DNA from 3 places in the Paenibacillus sp. FSL P4-0081 genome. Region 2 is predicted to be linked to each of the others. Evidence: riboswitches for the same ligand, from Rfam matches in the RefSeq annotation. Region 2 holds a riboswitch; each other region holds the start of a gene.
The links. A riboswitch is a leader RNA that binds a small molecule or an ion and turns the genes downstream of it on or off. The one in region 2 is predicted to bind cobalamin.
Positions count from the first base shown of each region.

Region 1: it holds a riboswitch for cobalamin, as region 2 does, so the genes downstream of both, P40081_RS02655 (anaerobic ribonucleoside triphosphate reductase) here and P40081_RS36185 (S-layer homology domain-containing protein) in region 2, are expected to answer to the same signal.
Region 3: it holds a riboswitch for cobalamin, as region 2 does, so the genes downstream of both, P40081_RS09815 (energy-coupling factor ABC transporter permease) here and P40081_RS36185 (S-layer homology domain-containing protein) in region 2, are expected to answer to the same signal.

Region 1 covers NZ_CP009280.1:604,308-608,467, reverse strand. Annotated here, with positions in the region: tRNA gene P40081_RS02675 (tRNA-Thr) at 92-163, opposite strand; gene P40081_RS02670 (sugar phosphate isomerase/epimerase family protein) at 248-1,027, opposite strand; gene P40081_RS02665 (MTH1187 family thiamine-binding protein) at 1,078-1,386, opposite strand; cobalamin riboswitch at 1,727-1,957, shown strand; gene P40081_RS39675 (hypothetical protein) at 2,074-2,199, opposite strand; gene P40081_RS02655 (anaerobic ribonucleoside triphosphate reductase) at 2,296-4,160, shown strand, end outside.
Region 2 covers NZ_CP009280.1:1,235,883-1,240,042, forward strand. Annotated here, with positions in the region: gene P40081_RS05300 (GAP1-N2 domain-containing protein) at 1-1,655, shown strand, start outside; cobalamin riboswitch at 2,173-2,361, shown strand; gene P40081_RS36185 (S-layer homology domain-containing protein) at 2,554-4,160, shown strand, end outside.
Region 3 covers NZ_CP009280.1:2,315,087-2,319,246, forward strand. Annotated here, with positions in the region: gene P40081_RS09810 (ArsR/SmtB family transcription factor) at 83-1,024, opposite strand; cobalamin riboswitch at 1,187-1,382, shown strand; gene P40081_RS09815 (energy-coupling factor ABC transporter permease) at 1,657-2,421, shown strand; gene P40081_RS09820 (energy-coupling factor ABC transporter substrate-binding protein) at 2,421-2,717, shown strand; gene cbiQ (cobalt ECF transporter T component CbiQ) at 2,714-3,502, shown strand; gene P40081_RS09830 (energy-coupling factor ABC transporter ATP-binding protein) at 3,763-4,160, shown strand, end outside.

The DNA.
Region 1 (4,160 bases), 630 kb from region 2:
TGGTAGAAGAATGGTAGAGGTTTATGGTGGTACAGAAAAAAGCGCGGCCTCCGAAATCCCCGGAGGCCGCGCTGCATATGAATTCAAAAGATGCTGGTGAAGGGAATTGAACCCCCGGCCTACGCATTACGAGTGCGTTGCTCTACCCCTGAGCTACACCAGCTTAAAGGATAGTCTGCCTGCCAAACAAAAAATATTATAACTCTTTCAGCAGAAAACGCAACCCTTTTTTGATCATTCGCGCTGCCTAGTCCAGCATTAGCCCCAGCCCGCGGAAATATTCCAGTGCCTCTTTAGCACTTTCCAACGAGGACACGGCATAAGCCTCTTGCTCTACTATATAGTACAGAATCCCGCTCTCCTCTGCCTTGTCGAAGACGCTCCGGAAATCAACCTGCCCTTTCCCGAGGTCAGTCTCTTCATTATTTGCCCCGAAATCCTTAATGTGAACCAGCGGAACACGGCCGGCATAACGGGAGACATAGTCAATAGGACGTGCTCCGCCCCTGTGTACCCAGCCCAGATCGAACTCTGCAAACATATGCTCCGCAGGAATCTGTTCCAGCCATATATCGATGACTGCTTTGCCGTCTACCTCTGCAAATTCATAATCATGGTTGTGATACCCGTACTGCAGGCCTGCTGCACGGACCATCGCGGAGGCCTTCTCCAGGAAGGGAATCACCGCCGTCACATCCTCCATTGAGGGGTTCTGCGGAAGCGGTGCCGAAGGGGTGATCATATATTGTAATCCAAGTTCCTTCGCATATTCAATTTCTTTGGCTAACGCCCGTTCCATGTTATCCAGACTGCTGAAATCCAGGCCCACATGCGCCGAAGGCGCAGCAAGACCCAACCGGTCCAATGTACGGCGCAGTTCTCCTGCAGACACGCCGAAATAACCGGCGAATTCTACCGCCTGATATCCCATCTCCGCAACTTTGCCCAGTGTACCCAGGAAATCGCGCTCCGTCTGGTCACGCAGTGTGTACATTTGAATCCCGATCTGCTGTGAGGCTTTTGCCATGAAAGATCCGCTCCTTATAGGTTGAATCTGATTACAACTACAGGTACTCTTTACTCTCCTTGCAGCTTGCGTTCCACGGATTCCAGCTTGCTGCGGCTCGTAGAAGGCTTGTCACGACGGTCATCAATCTTAAGCGAGGTGGAAACCCGCTGTGCTCCTGACGTAAACGGCGACTCATGCAGCGCTTCTACCGCAGCAAGAATCCGTGCAACCGGTCCTTCAATAATAGTCCCCATCGAAGTAAGCTCATAGGTAATCCCCTCCACGGTCTGCAGCACACGCTGCATATCGGCCACATAGCTGCTGAGACTGGTACTGCCAGTGCCAATCGGAATAACGGTCACTTCGCCAATCGCCATTATGAAATCCCTCCTGCAAGTTTGATGAGTCTGTTCTGTCCTTACTCCTTAATTGTAACCCTTCAGCGCCGCTCCCACAAATACCCATAGCCCCCCCTCTCTATTACTATCTCCCCAGTAAAACTACTAGGATTAGACGCACTCTATTTATGGAGTCTTTGTGGCATCTTTTGGGACAATTTATGACTCATTTAAGGCCATATCCACAGGAAAGTTGTGGATTACCTGTGGACTAACTGTGGATCATCTGTGAGTAAACCTGCGGAACCCGCTCCCCGCGCGGATTCGCAAAAAAATGTTTACAAACACAATATATTGAGTTACTTTTATTTAACAACAACAAAATATAGTAGAAACAGGTGTTTCGCCCTCTTGCTAGGGTTGAAGCTTAATAGGGAAACACGGTGCAAATCCGCTGCGGTCCCGCCACTGTAACCGGATGTTCCAGCTGCCAGACGCCGCTGGAGCAGCATCCTCCGACAACAAGCCACTAGGGGGCTGCGAGGCCCCTCGGGAAGGCGCCGGAGGGCATGCCGGAAGCCAGGAGACCTGCCTGTTTCTGTGGCACCGGTTAGACTCCTGCGAGGAACAGGCGAGGTGCCCGCATGCGGCCTGCACGAGCAGAGTTAGCCTTTCCGTTAATCGGGCAATAGGCTGCCGATACCTGAGGACGATAGAATATCGTCCTCAGGTATCGGCTTCTGCGGAAGGTACAAGAACAGGTTCCAGAACAGGACAAGCCCTGTGCCCGTTCGTATTTTCCACATAGACCACCGGCAAATGTCCGCTGTTTCGGATATTTGCAATACGCATTCGGGCATTTCCCGCCTCCCGGCTGGAGATGCCTTTTTACTGATGTCATGGAGCACACGCTTCACGCTTACGATACCGAGAGGAGAGAGCTATACAATGACGCTGCTGGAGAAACGATATAACGAAGGACAAGCTGCACAGGAAGTTCTTTTGGAAGAAGTTATTCATTTGGGACGGGATATTATCGACAGCCGGGATTTGGATCTGCTGCGCGAGAACGCCAACTTGAACGGGGAGAGCTTCTCCGGCAAGATGAGCAAATTCGGCAGTGAATATTCCAAGTGGTACGCCCGCAATTTCACGATGCCGCCACAGCTCGTGCAGGCTATTGAAGATAATGTTGTATATGTACACGACCTGGATCAATATGCCATTGGAACAACCAACTGCATCTTCATCCCGTTTGAACGGCTTCTCCGCGAAGGCTTCAATACCGGCAACGGCAGCGTCCGCCCTCCGAATTCGATTATGACGGCTATGTCGCTGGTGGCGATTATTTTCCAGTCCCAGCAGAATGCCCAGTACGGCGGCGTATCCGCCAACAAGCTGGATTACGATCTGGCGCCTTATGTCACTAAATCCTTCGCTAAGCTGTTCCGCAAAGGAATGGAATATTTCGAGGAAGGTGCAGCCGGCGAAGCACTCGGCGAGGTCACTATGACCCGCAGCGATCTGGAAGAGAAGTATCCGCGTGCCTTCCGTTTCGCCCTGAAAGAGACAGAAATTGAAACCCTTCAGGCTGCGGAGAGCATGGTACATAACCTGAATACCATGTCCAGCCGCTCAGGCGGCCAGATTCCTTTTACCAGCATCAACTACGGAACCTGCACCTCTCCGGAGGGCCAGCTGGTGATTAGCTCCCTCTTAACTGCTACTATGAACGGACTTGGCAGCGGAGAAACACCGGTGTTCCCGATTCAGATCTTCAAATGCAAACAGGGTGTCAACCAGCAGCCTGGTGATCCTAACTATGAGCTGTTCCTGAAAGCGGCAGAGTGCTCTGCACGCCGGCTGTATCCGAACTTCGCCAATCTGGATGCTCCGCTGAATATGCAGTACTACGATCCAACCGATCCGGATACTGAATTTGCTACGATGGGCTGCCGGACACGTGTTCTGGGCGACCGCTTCGGACGTAATCACTGCTCGGGCAAAGGCAACCTTTCATTCAATACGCTTAACCTTGTACGTCTTGGACTGGCTTACGGCACAGTAACCGGCCGCCGCCTTGCCGCTGACGAGGAAGGCTTCTTCGAAGATCTTAATCATTATATGGATGTTGCGCTGGACGGCCTGCTGCACCGGTTCCGCATTCAGGCCTCCCAGAAAGCCAAAGCCTCCGATTTCATGATGCGTGAAGGCGTCTGGGAAGGCGGCGAACAGCTTGCACCGGAAGACAGCGTAGGTGAACTGCTGAAGCACGGCAGCCTGTCCCTTGGTTTCATCGGTATGGCCGAGTGCATGAAGGCTATGTACGGCAAACACCATGGCGAAGATATGGAGGTCCATGCCAAGGCAGTGGCTATTGTCCGCCACATGCGTGAATACTGCGACCGCAAGAGCGAAGAGCTGGATCTGAACATTACTCTATTCGCTACGCCTGCCGAAGGTCTCTCCGGCAAATTCACCAAGATAGACCGCAAGGTTCTCGGTTCCATCCCGGGTGTAACGGACCGTGAATACTATACGAATTCATTCCACATTCCGGTCTATTACGACCTGAGCGCAGCCAAGAAGATCAGCCTGGAAGCTCCATTCCATGAATATTGCAACGCCGGAGCGATCTCTTATGTAGAGCTGAACGGCAACGCCCGCAGCAACCCTGCAGCATTCGTCAAAATCATCAAATACGCGCTGGAGCAGGACATCAGCTATTTCAGCATCAACCACCCGATCGACCGCTGCTCCGGCTGCGGCCACGAAGGTGTAATCGGCACGAATTGCCCATCCTGCGGCGCTCA
Region 2 (4,160 bases):
CATCGGTTCATGAGTCGGTGCAGAAGGCCGAGAAAGAACGCCGCAGAGGCGGCGGTGTACATGCTGAAGCGCTGTCACTGCTGCAGGAGCTGGGAACCGTTGCCGACCGCTTCCTGCTGAACCGGATCTCGCTGGACGAGCTGACGATGGAGCAGCTGCTGGAGATTTCCTTCCTGCGCTACCGGGATACGGCAGATTGGCAGCCGCCTCTGGATGCAATCGCTAAGTGTAAAGCGAATGCGCTGCGCGCTGCGTACCGCTGGTTCGGGGAGGAGAAGCCGGACGAGGAGATTTTCGCCGGTCTGTCTCCCCGGGAGCTGGATGATGTACAGCTGCTCGGAGGACGCTGGCTGAAGGAGTCGCGGAGCATCGAGCCGTTCGAACGGCTGCCGCTGGCCTTCTACCACAGCAGTGAACGTGAGGGCGGTCCGCTTGATTACGATGCGCTGCTGGAGCTGGTGGCGCGCAAAGCGGGCAATGATAAGGAAACGGTCTACCGTTTCCTGGCCTGGTCGCAGCATAACCGGCTGTTCACCATCTCGAGCAAGAAGCTGTGGCCGAATTACCGGCGGGCGGTGCTGAAGTATTTCCTGAAGAACGACCGCGAGGCGTTCAAGAACCGCGATTTCCGCAAAAGCTATAGCTCGGCCGCAACGCCCGCCATGCAGAATGTCTACAATGAAGCCCGCTCCCAGCTGGCTTCGCCGCTGGCGCGGTGGGTCAGCCGCAGCCGATTTCAGATCCTGATCTCCGGCAGCGTGCTTGGGATCGTACTGATCATAGCCGTCATCGCCATCAGCTGGCTGCGGCCGGATGCGGATACCGCTGCACCGCAGCCGACTGTGAGCCCGATTCGGGGCGATATCCACAGTGCGGATGGGCAAGAGCAAGCCCCGGTCTCTGTACGGCTGGTTGGTGGTGTGGCAGATGCCGGGACAGCCACAGGAACCGGAAATGGTGGAACAGAAGGTACCGGGAACGCTGGCGGGGCTGAAGGCGGCGGAACAGAAGGCAGTGGGAATGCTGGCGGGGCTGAAGGTGGCGGGGAGGCAGGCGTCAAGCTGGTGTTCAGCTTTGCCTCTGTGGCGGAATGCTCCGCCTTTAACCCGGCGGAGATCATCGTGATGTCCGGTAATAACGTTGTGGACACTTACAAGGTTGCAGCAACTGCGAGCAGTTGCCTGGCCGCCGGAGTTGACGGCGGCGCGAATGGGGATGCAGCCGCTGGAAATAGCGGCGGCTCTGATAAAGCCGAAGCCTCCCCGGCGGCGGGTGCATCGGGCGCCGGAAATGACGGCGGCTCTGATGAGGGAGCTGCCGGGACTGACGGCGGGGCGACCGGAAATGAAGCCGTGGGGACTGACGGCGGCGGAGATGCAGCCGCTGGAAATAGCGGCGGCTCTGATGAAGCCGAAGCCTCCCCGGCGACGGGTGCATCGGGCGCAGGAACACCTGCGCGCGTATATGAAGTGACGGTGGAGCTGGAGCCGGGCGCAAAGCTGGCCGCGGGTGATGTGATCACTGCGGGCATCTATACGCTGAAGCTACAGGCTAGTCCGGGGAGCATTCTGGGAAGTACCCCGAGCACTACTCCGGAGACTACACCCGGCACCGGCCCCACTCCTTCCGCCAGCCCGGACACGGATGCGGAATGATTGGGTGAGAGCCTGAATTGGGCGAAGCCGGATGTAAGAGAAGTCCGGCATTTCATCAACGGTGCTTCCGCGTAAGCTGGCAGAGAGGTCATTGTACTTTGTCCACTCAAATCAGGAATAATCAGCCCTATTATGCGTTCTATTGTATTGGGTACATTAGAATCCGGATTTTAGAGCTTATAAGGGGTATATTCCAAAATCAATTGGATTAAATACAGCAGAATGCATTATGGCCGCCTTTTATCCCCATTCTGTTGTACATAATACAATCAACCAGCTGCCGGCTCTTGCCGGAAGCGGAAGCATCACTATTTAAGTCCTGAACAGCATGATATGCCGGGAGAATGCGGCGAGTGTTGTTCAGGACTTTTTGTGCGGAAGGGGCCGGTTGTGCCTATAATTGAAACAGCTTGTCTATAGACATACAGGGGAATAGTAGATATGATTGTTTGTGAATATTCAAATTTAATAAGCTTTGGAAAAAGGTGCGGATTTCCGTAGAAACAGGCGTAGTCATGCAACAGATACCCATGCCGGTTCTACGATTGTAATCTGCTTAAAAGGGAAGTCCGGTGCAAGTCCGGTGCGGTCCCGCCACTGTAAATGCGGAGCGACTCCTGAGAAGCCACTGTCTGATAATAGGATGGGAAGGCGGGGGAAGCAATGAAGCTTAAGCCAGGAGACCTGCCTTTTTCGTTGTTGTTTCTATTCTTCGGGGGTAAGAATGCGGAACAGGTGCAAATATAAGCAGTGGCTGTGTGAGGGAAACTTCATATCAGCTGCATGTATTGTATCCTTCCCCGGCCGCCCTGTACAGGGCGGTCTTTATGTTGCACCCGCATCAGCGGAGGACGCAGGATTCATCTATACCATTCTATTCACAGAAAGAGGTCAAGCAATGAAGAACAATTTATCATCCAAGTTTATCCGGCTGGGTCTGATCGTTGTCATGATGTTCGCGGTTCTGGGAGCGGCTGTAGCTCCGGCGGGACAGGCTTTTGCAGAGACGGCTGCGAGCACTGGGAATAACGCGGCATCTCTACCTTCAGGCACAGCAGTTAGCGTAGCTGAGGCAGTCTATGCCACTTCGGAGTTTGTGCTGAAGGCCGGAGTCCAGTCCGACTGGCAGGCCATCGGCCTAGCGCAGGCGGGCTATAAGGTTCCGGATAGTTATTTAAAGGCGCTTGAGAGTAAAGTAGCCGCAGCCAAGGGTGTCTACGCCAGAGCTACGGACTATGCGCGGATTACGCTTACGGTTAGGGCGCTTGGCGGGAATCCGGCGGATGTTGCCGGCTACAATCTGATTGAGAAGCTCTACAATAACGATAAAATTACCGGCCAGACGCTGAACAACGCAGCCTATGTACTGCTGGCGCTTGATTCCGGAACTTATACTATGCCTGACAATGCGAAATGGACCCCAGCTAAATTGCTGGCTGAGATCCTGTCCAAGCAGAACACTGACGGAGGCTTCACTCTGACTACGGGGGCTAGTGATCCGGACATGACGGCGATGGTGCTTACTGTGCTGGCAGGACATAAGGATGATCCGGCAGTCAATACCGCAGGACAGCGGGCGGCAGCCTGGCTGGCGACTGCACAGGACAAGAACGGCGGCTATGGTGACAGCAGCGAGAGTGTCGCTCAAGCCATTATTGGTCTGTCCTCCTTTGGCATTGACCCGGCAGGGGCGGAGTATACCGTAGGCAATGTAAACCTTGTCAGTAAGCTTCTTAGCTATAGTGCAGCAGATGGCGGGTTCGCTCATACAGCGGGGGGAAGCTACAATCAGCTCTCGACAGAGCAGGCACTGGAAGCATTGGTAGCTTACAAGCTTTTCAGCACAGGCAGCAAGCTCTATGATCTTAGCAATTCACCTGTGAAGAGTCCTCAGGTTAGTGTGTCCGTTGCCATTGAGAGCCCTAACGGAACCCTGGCAGAAGGCACTGTATATGCGGGAAATGTACTTCAAGCACTGGAGAAGGCAGCGGCGGCGAAGAAGGTGGCCCTGGTCAATGAAGCTGGCAATTACGTGACGGGAATCGGCGGCGTAACTGCGGGTGCTTTTGGCGGCTATGACGGGTGGATGTATGTTGTAGCCCGCGGTGGAGCGTGGATCTATCCAAGTGTAGGCATGGGTGATTTCCTTCTTGCGGAGAATGACCGCGTGCTTGTCTATTATGGCGGGGATAACACACAGGTGGTAGAGTCCGTGACGGTCTCCCCTGCACAGCCGCAGCCTGGACAAGATATTACTGTAAAAGTAACTCAAAAGCAGTGGGTATGGAATGAAGCGACCTTCACTTCCGACCCGGTATCCTCGCCAGCCGCAGGGGTTCAGGTATCCATCGGCGGTAAAACTGCTGTTACGGATGCTGCGGGTTCAGCTGTTGTTGCCGGCGGCCTGCCAGCGAATAAATATACGATTACCGTTACCGGATATCTCAAAGACAGCACACCTGCGGTAGTCCGCTATTCGCAGCCGCTGACCGTGGCTTCTGCTGC
Region 3 (4,160 bases), 1.1 Mb from region 2:
ACCCGTAACCACAACAGCGGCAGCGGGGGACCTGAGCTTAAGGTCTCCCGCTGCCGCTGTTTGCTGCACCATCCTGTTTGGGTCATTCCGCCAGACTGGCACTTGCCGAAGCATCAACTGCATCTGTATAAAAGAGCTCAAACACAAGATCCTCGTTATAGTTGCCGAACCCCTTGCCGAATAAGGTAAGGCCGCCGATATGCTCCGCATCCTCTTCCACAGAGACCTTGAACGTCCACTGCTTATCACGGATACCGACCTGCTCCAGTGTAACCTCTGACAGCTTCTGACCGTCCATGAACGTGCCCGCCGGAGTAATCCTCAGCTGCTTAAGCAGTCCATATTGGTTGGTGAGCGCAGGCCACCAGGCAGGAGTGTATTTGCCCGGGCTGTCCCCGTAGTCGCCGGGGCTGGTCCAGAAACCGAGCCGCTGTCCGTTCAGTGTGAAGGTGATGTCGGAAGGCCAGTTATTATTGATGGACGGGGCTTCGGAGGCAATCTCCATCGTGATGACCAGCTCCTCAGGCTTCTGGCTGGACAGCAGGAAGTTCGGGATTTTATATTCCACGAATCCTTTGCCGAACCACAGGATGCCTGCATTCACCCGCTCCTGATCCCAGAAATACCGCGGATCGTCAAAGTTGCCGATTACCCGCTCGGTTGTAGATAATCCGCAGGTCGGTTCAATCTGGAAATCAGAGTAGTGGCCCACGGGTATTTCCTTACGGTAGCCTCTGCGCTGTGTTCTGGCTTGTCCAGGGAAAATAATCTCAGCACTCTCGGCGGCCAGTGTACAAATCTTCTGTAGTCCGCTGCGCCCGGGAGCCATGTGGCTGCGGATCAGTCCGGCAGCTTCCAGCTTGCGCACATGCATCGTCATAATGGCACTGCTGAGCTTCAGCGCCCCGGCCAGTTCCTTGACGTTCATAGGCTGTTCGGACAGGAGCCGCAGCATCTGCAGGCGCACAGCACTGGATAACGCTTCGTACACGGGTAAAGATTGGTCGGTTAGATCAAGTTTCATGCGCTGCCTCCACGTTCAGGTTATATAGTTAATAATTATATTACTCAAATGACATTCTTACAAGCAAATGAACGCTGCCTTACAAGCAAATGAATACTGCGCCTCGCAGCCGCTCCAATTTTATCACAGACATGCAGAGCCTGTTCCGCTATGATGTAGGATGGATTAGCGATGTAACAAGGTGCTCTTGCCGGATCAGGCAAGGGATAACAGGGAATCGGGTGCAAGTCCCGAGCGGTCCCGCCACTGTAAGGAAGAGCTGAACTTCATGATGTCACTCGGGGAGAACCCCGGGGAAGACGAAGGATATAGCGCCCGTATTCCAAGCCAGGAGACCTACCTTGATTACGCACACCACGACTCTACGCGGATAGGAGCGGTGTACGGATAGGTTAATGAGATGAAGCGATGTGCCTGCAGGACCGGAGGGAATCTTGAAGATCAAGATCAGAGCCGGTTCAATGTTATGCAGACACAGCGTTGAGCGGCCCATGCGGAGCGACCGGGTGCAGAACCCCTTGTTGGCGCACGGCAGTGCTCTCTATCGAATCATACCTGCGTACATACACTCCCACCCTGAAGGGCGGGAGTTTTTTGGGTTTGCTATATTAAAGAAACTTGGAGGCTGACAAATGAAGAAACGCGGATTTTGGAGTTTTGCGGCGCTGATTGCCGGATTTACAGTGTACTTTATGCTGAATGAACCGGGAACGGCCCAGGCTATGCACATTATGGAAGGGTTTCTGCCGGTAGGCTGGGCCGTGTTCTGGTGGGTGGCGTTCTTACCGTTCTTCATACTCGGGATTATCAGGCTTAGATCGATGACCAGGGAGAATCCGGAGCTGAAGCTGCTGCTCGGTCTGGCAGGGGCGTTCACCTTCGTCTTATCGGCGCTCAAAATGCCTTCCGTTACCGGAAGCAGCTCGCATCCTACAGGTACCGGACTTGGCGCAGTTATGCTGGGACCGTTGCCGATGGGCGTGATCGGCTCGATCGTGCTGTTGTTTCAGGCGCTGCTTCTGGCGCACGGGGGGATCACTACGCTGGGGGCGAATGCGTTCTCGATGGCGGTCGCGGGGCCTTTTGCCGGATATGCAGTCTATAAGCTGATGATGAAGCTGCCGGACCGCGAGAAGCTGGCCTTATTCTGTGCAGCGGCGGTTGCCGATCTGATGACTTATGTAGTGACTTCCTTCCAGCTTGCGGTGGCTTTTCCGGCTGCGGATGGCGGAGTCCTGGCGTCTTTTCTCAAATTCGGGGGGATCTTTGCCGTGACGCAGATTCCGCTGGCCATCAGCGAAGGGCTGCTGACCGTATTATTGTGGAACTGGCTGAAATCGTACAGTCCGAATGAAATGTCGCTCCTGAAACGTAAGGTCAAAGGGGGAAATGCATAATGAGCAATAAATGGAAAAATGGATTGATGCTGCTGGCTGTTGTCCTGCTGTGTGTCTTGCCGCTGCTGTTCGTGAGTGGTGATTTCGGCGGGGCCGATGATGCTGCCGAGGGTGTGATCACAGAGATTAACCCCGAATATGAACCCTGGTTCAAGCCGCTGACCGAGCTTCCGGGTGAGACGGAGAGTATGCTGTTCGCATTGCAGGCGGCGATTGGCGCCGGGGTGATCGGATATTCACTGGGGCTGCTGAAAGGGAAACAAGGCCAGGCGAAGCAGAACAGCATCAGCAAGTGATCAGACGAATTGATGTCCTTTCTTATAATAATGCCTTGAGGCAGCTGTCTCCCATGTGGAAAAGCTCGTTCGCGGCACTGATGTTCCTGCTCTCCTATACCGTGCATCCGGTGCTGCAGCTTGTGATTACGCTGTGGATGATGTCCTGGTGCATCCTGCATGCCAAAATTCCCTATCGCGCCTACGGGCTGTTGTTTGGCACGGCGCTGCTGTTCTATTGCCTTAGTGTACCGGCGCTGCTCGTGGAATTCGGCCACCCGGCTGCCGGGGAAGCTGGCATATTCCGGATTTCGGGGCCGCCTCTTCCGGTATATATCACGGCAGCAGGGCTGGAGCGGGCCGGTGAACTGCTGGCCAGAGTCTCGGCCTGCATGAGCTGCTTCTTCTTCCTAATGTTCACCACCCCGTTCAGCGAGCTTCTGCAGGTGCTGCGCAGGCTGCGTATGCCGCAGATTGTGCTGGAGCTGATGCTGATCATGTACCGCTTCCTGTTCCTGCTGAATGATGCGGCGCACGGGCTGATGCTGGCCCGGAGGCTGCGCGGCGGCCGCAGAGGGTATAAGGCCAGGCTGCGGGAGACTGCGGCCATGACCGCGGCCCTCTTCGGCAATACGATGCACCGTTATTACGGATTGTCGCAGGGGCTGCTGACCCGCGGGTTCACGGGGGAGATCATTCTGCCGCCGTATACCGCGCGGCCTGTGCCGCGGCGTTATGCGGTCCGGGCGTATGCCGGGATCGCTGTGCTGGCGCTGGCGCAGCTTTGGCTGTGGCTGCGGGGTTGAATTTAAGATTTTAGTGCAGGAAATCTGCTGGCTTTGTTGAAATCATGCCCAAAGTACAACAATTTCCCCGGAATATCGGATGTATTCCAAGATTGTTGTACAAAAGGCAGCATTTCACTTCATTTAGTTGGCTCTGAGGGAAGATTGTTGTATTCCATACAACAATCCCCCAGAAGGCCGGAGTATCCAGGATTCAAAGCTGTAAAACGTACAACATTTATCCGATACCGCTTTGCCAAATCACATTAGAGGAGTACGTCATGGACATGGAATATAGTCTGGCTTTTGACGGGGTGGTGTTTCATTACCCGGATACGAAGGAAGCCGCGCTGCGTGAACTAACCATCTCCATTCCCAAAGGCCGCAAAACGGCGGTGCTCGGCCACAATGGTTCGGGCAAATCGACCCTGTTCCTGCATGCTGTCGGCATTCTGCGTCCACAGAAGGGTACGGTTCAGCAGGGAGGCAGGACATTGTCCTATGCCAAAAAAGAGCTGGCCGCGCTGCGGCGCAGTGTGGGTCTTGTTTTTCAGGACCCGGAGCAGCAGCTCATATTGAGCACACCTCTGGAGGATGTGTCCTTCGGGCTGCGGGGAACGGGGATGGACGAAGCCGCAATAGCTGAGCGCTGCCGCAGTGTCATGGAACTGCTGAACCT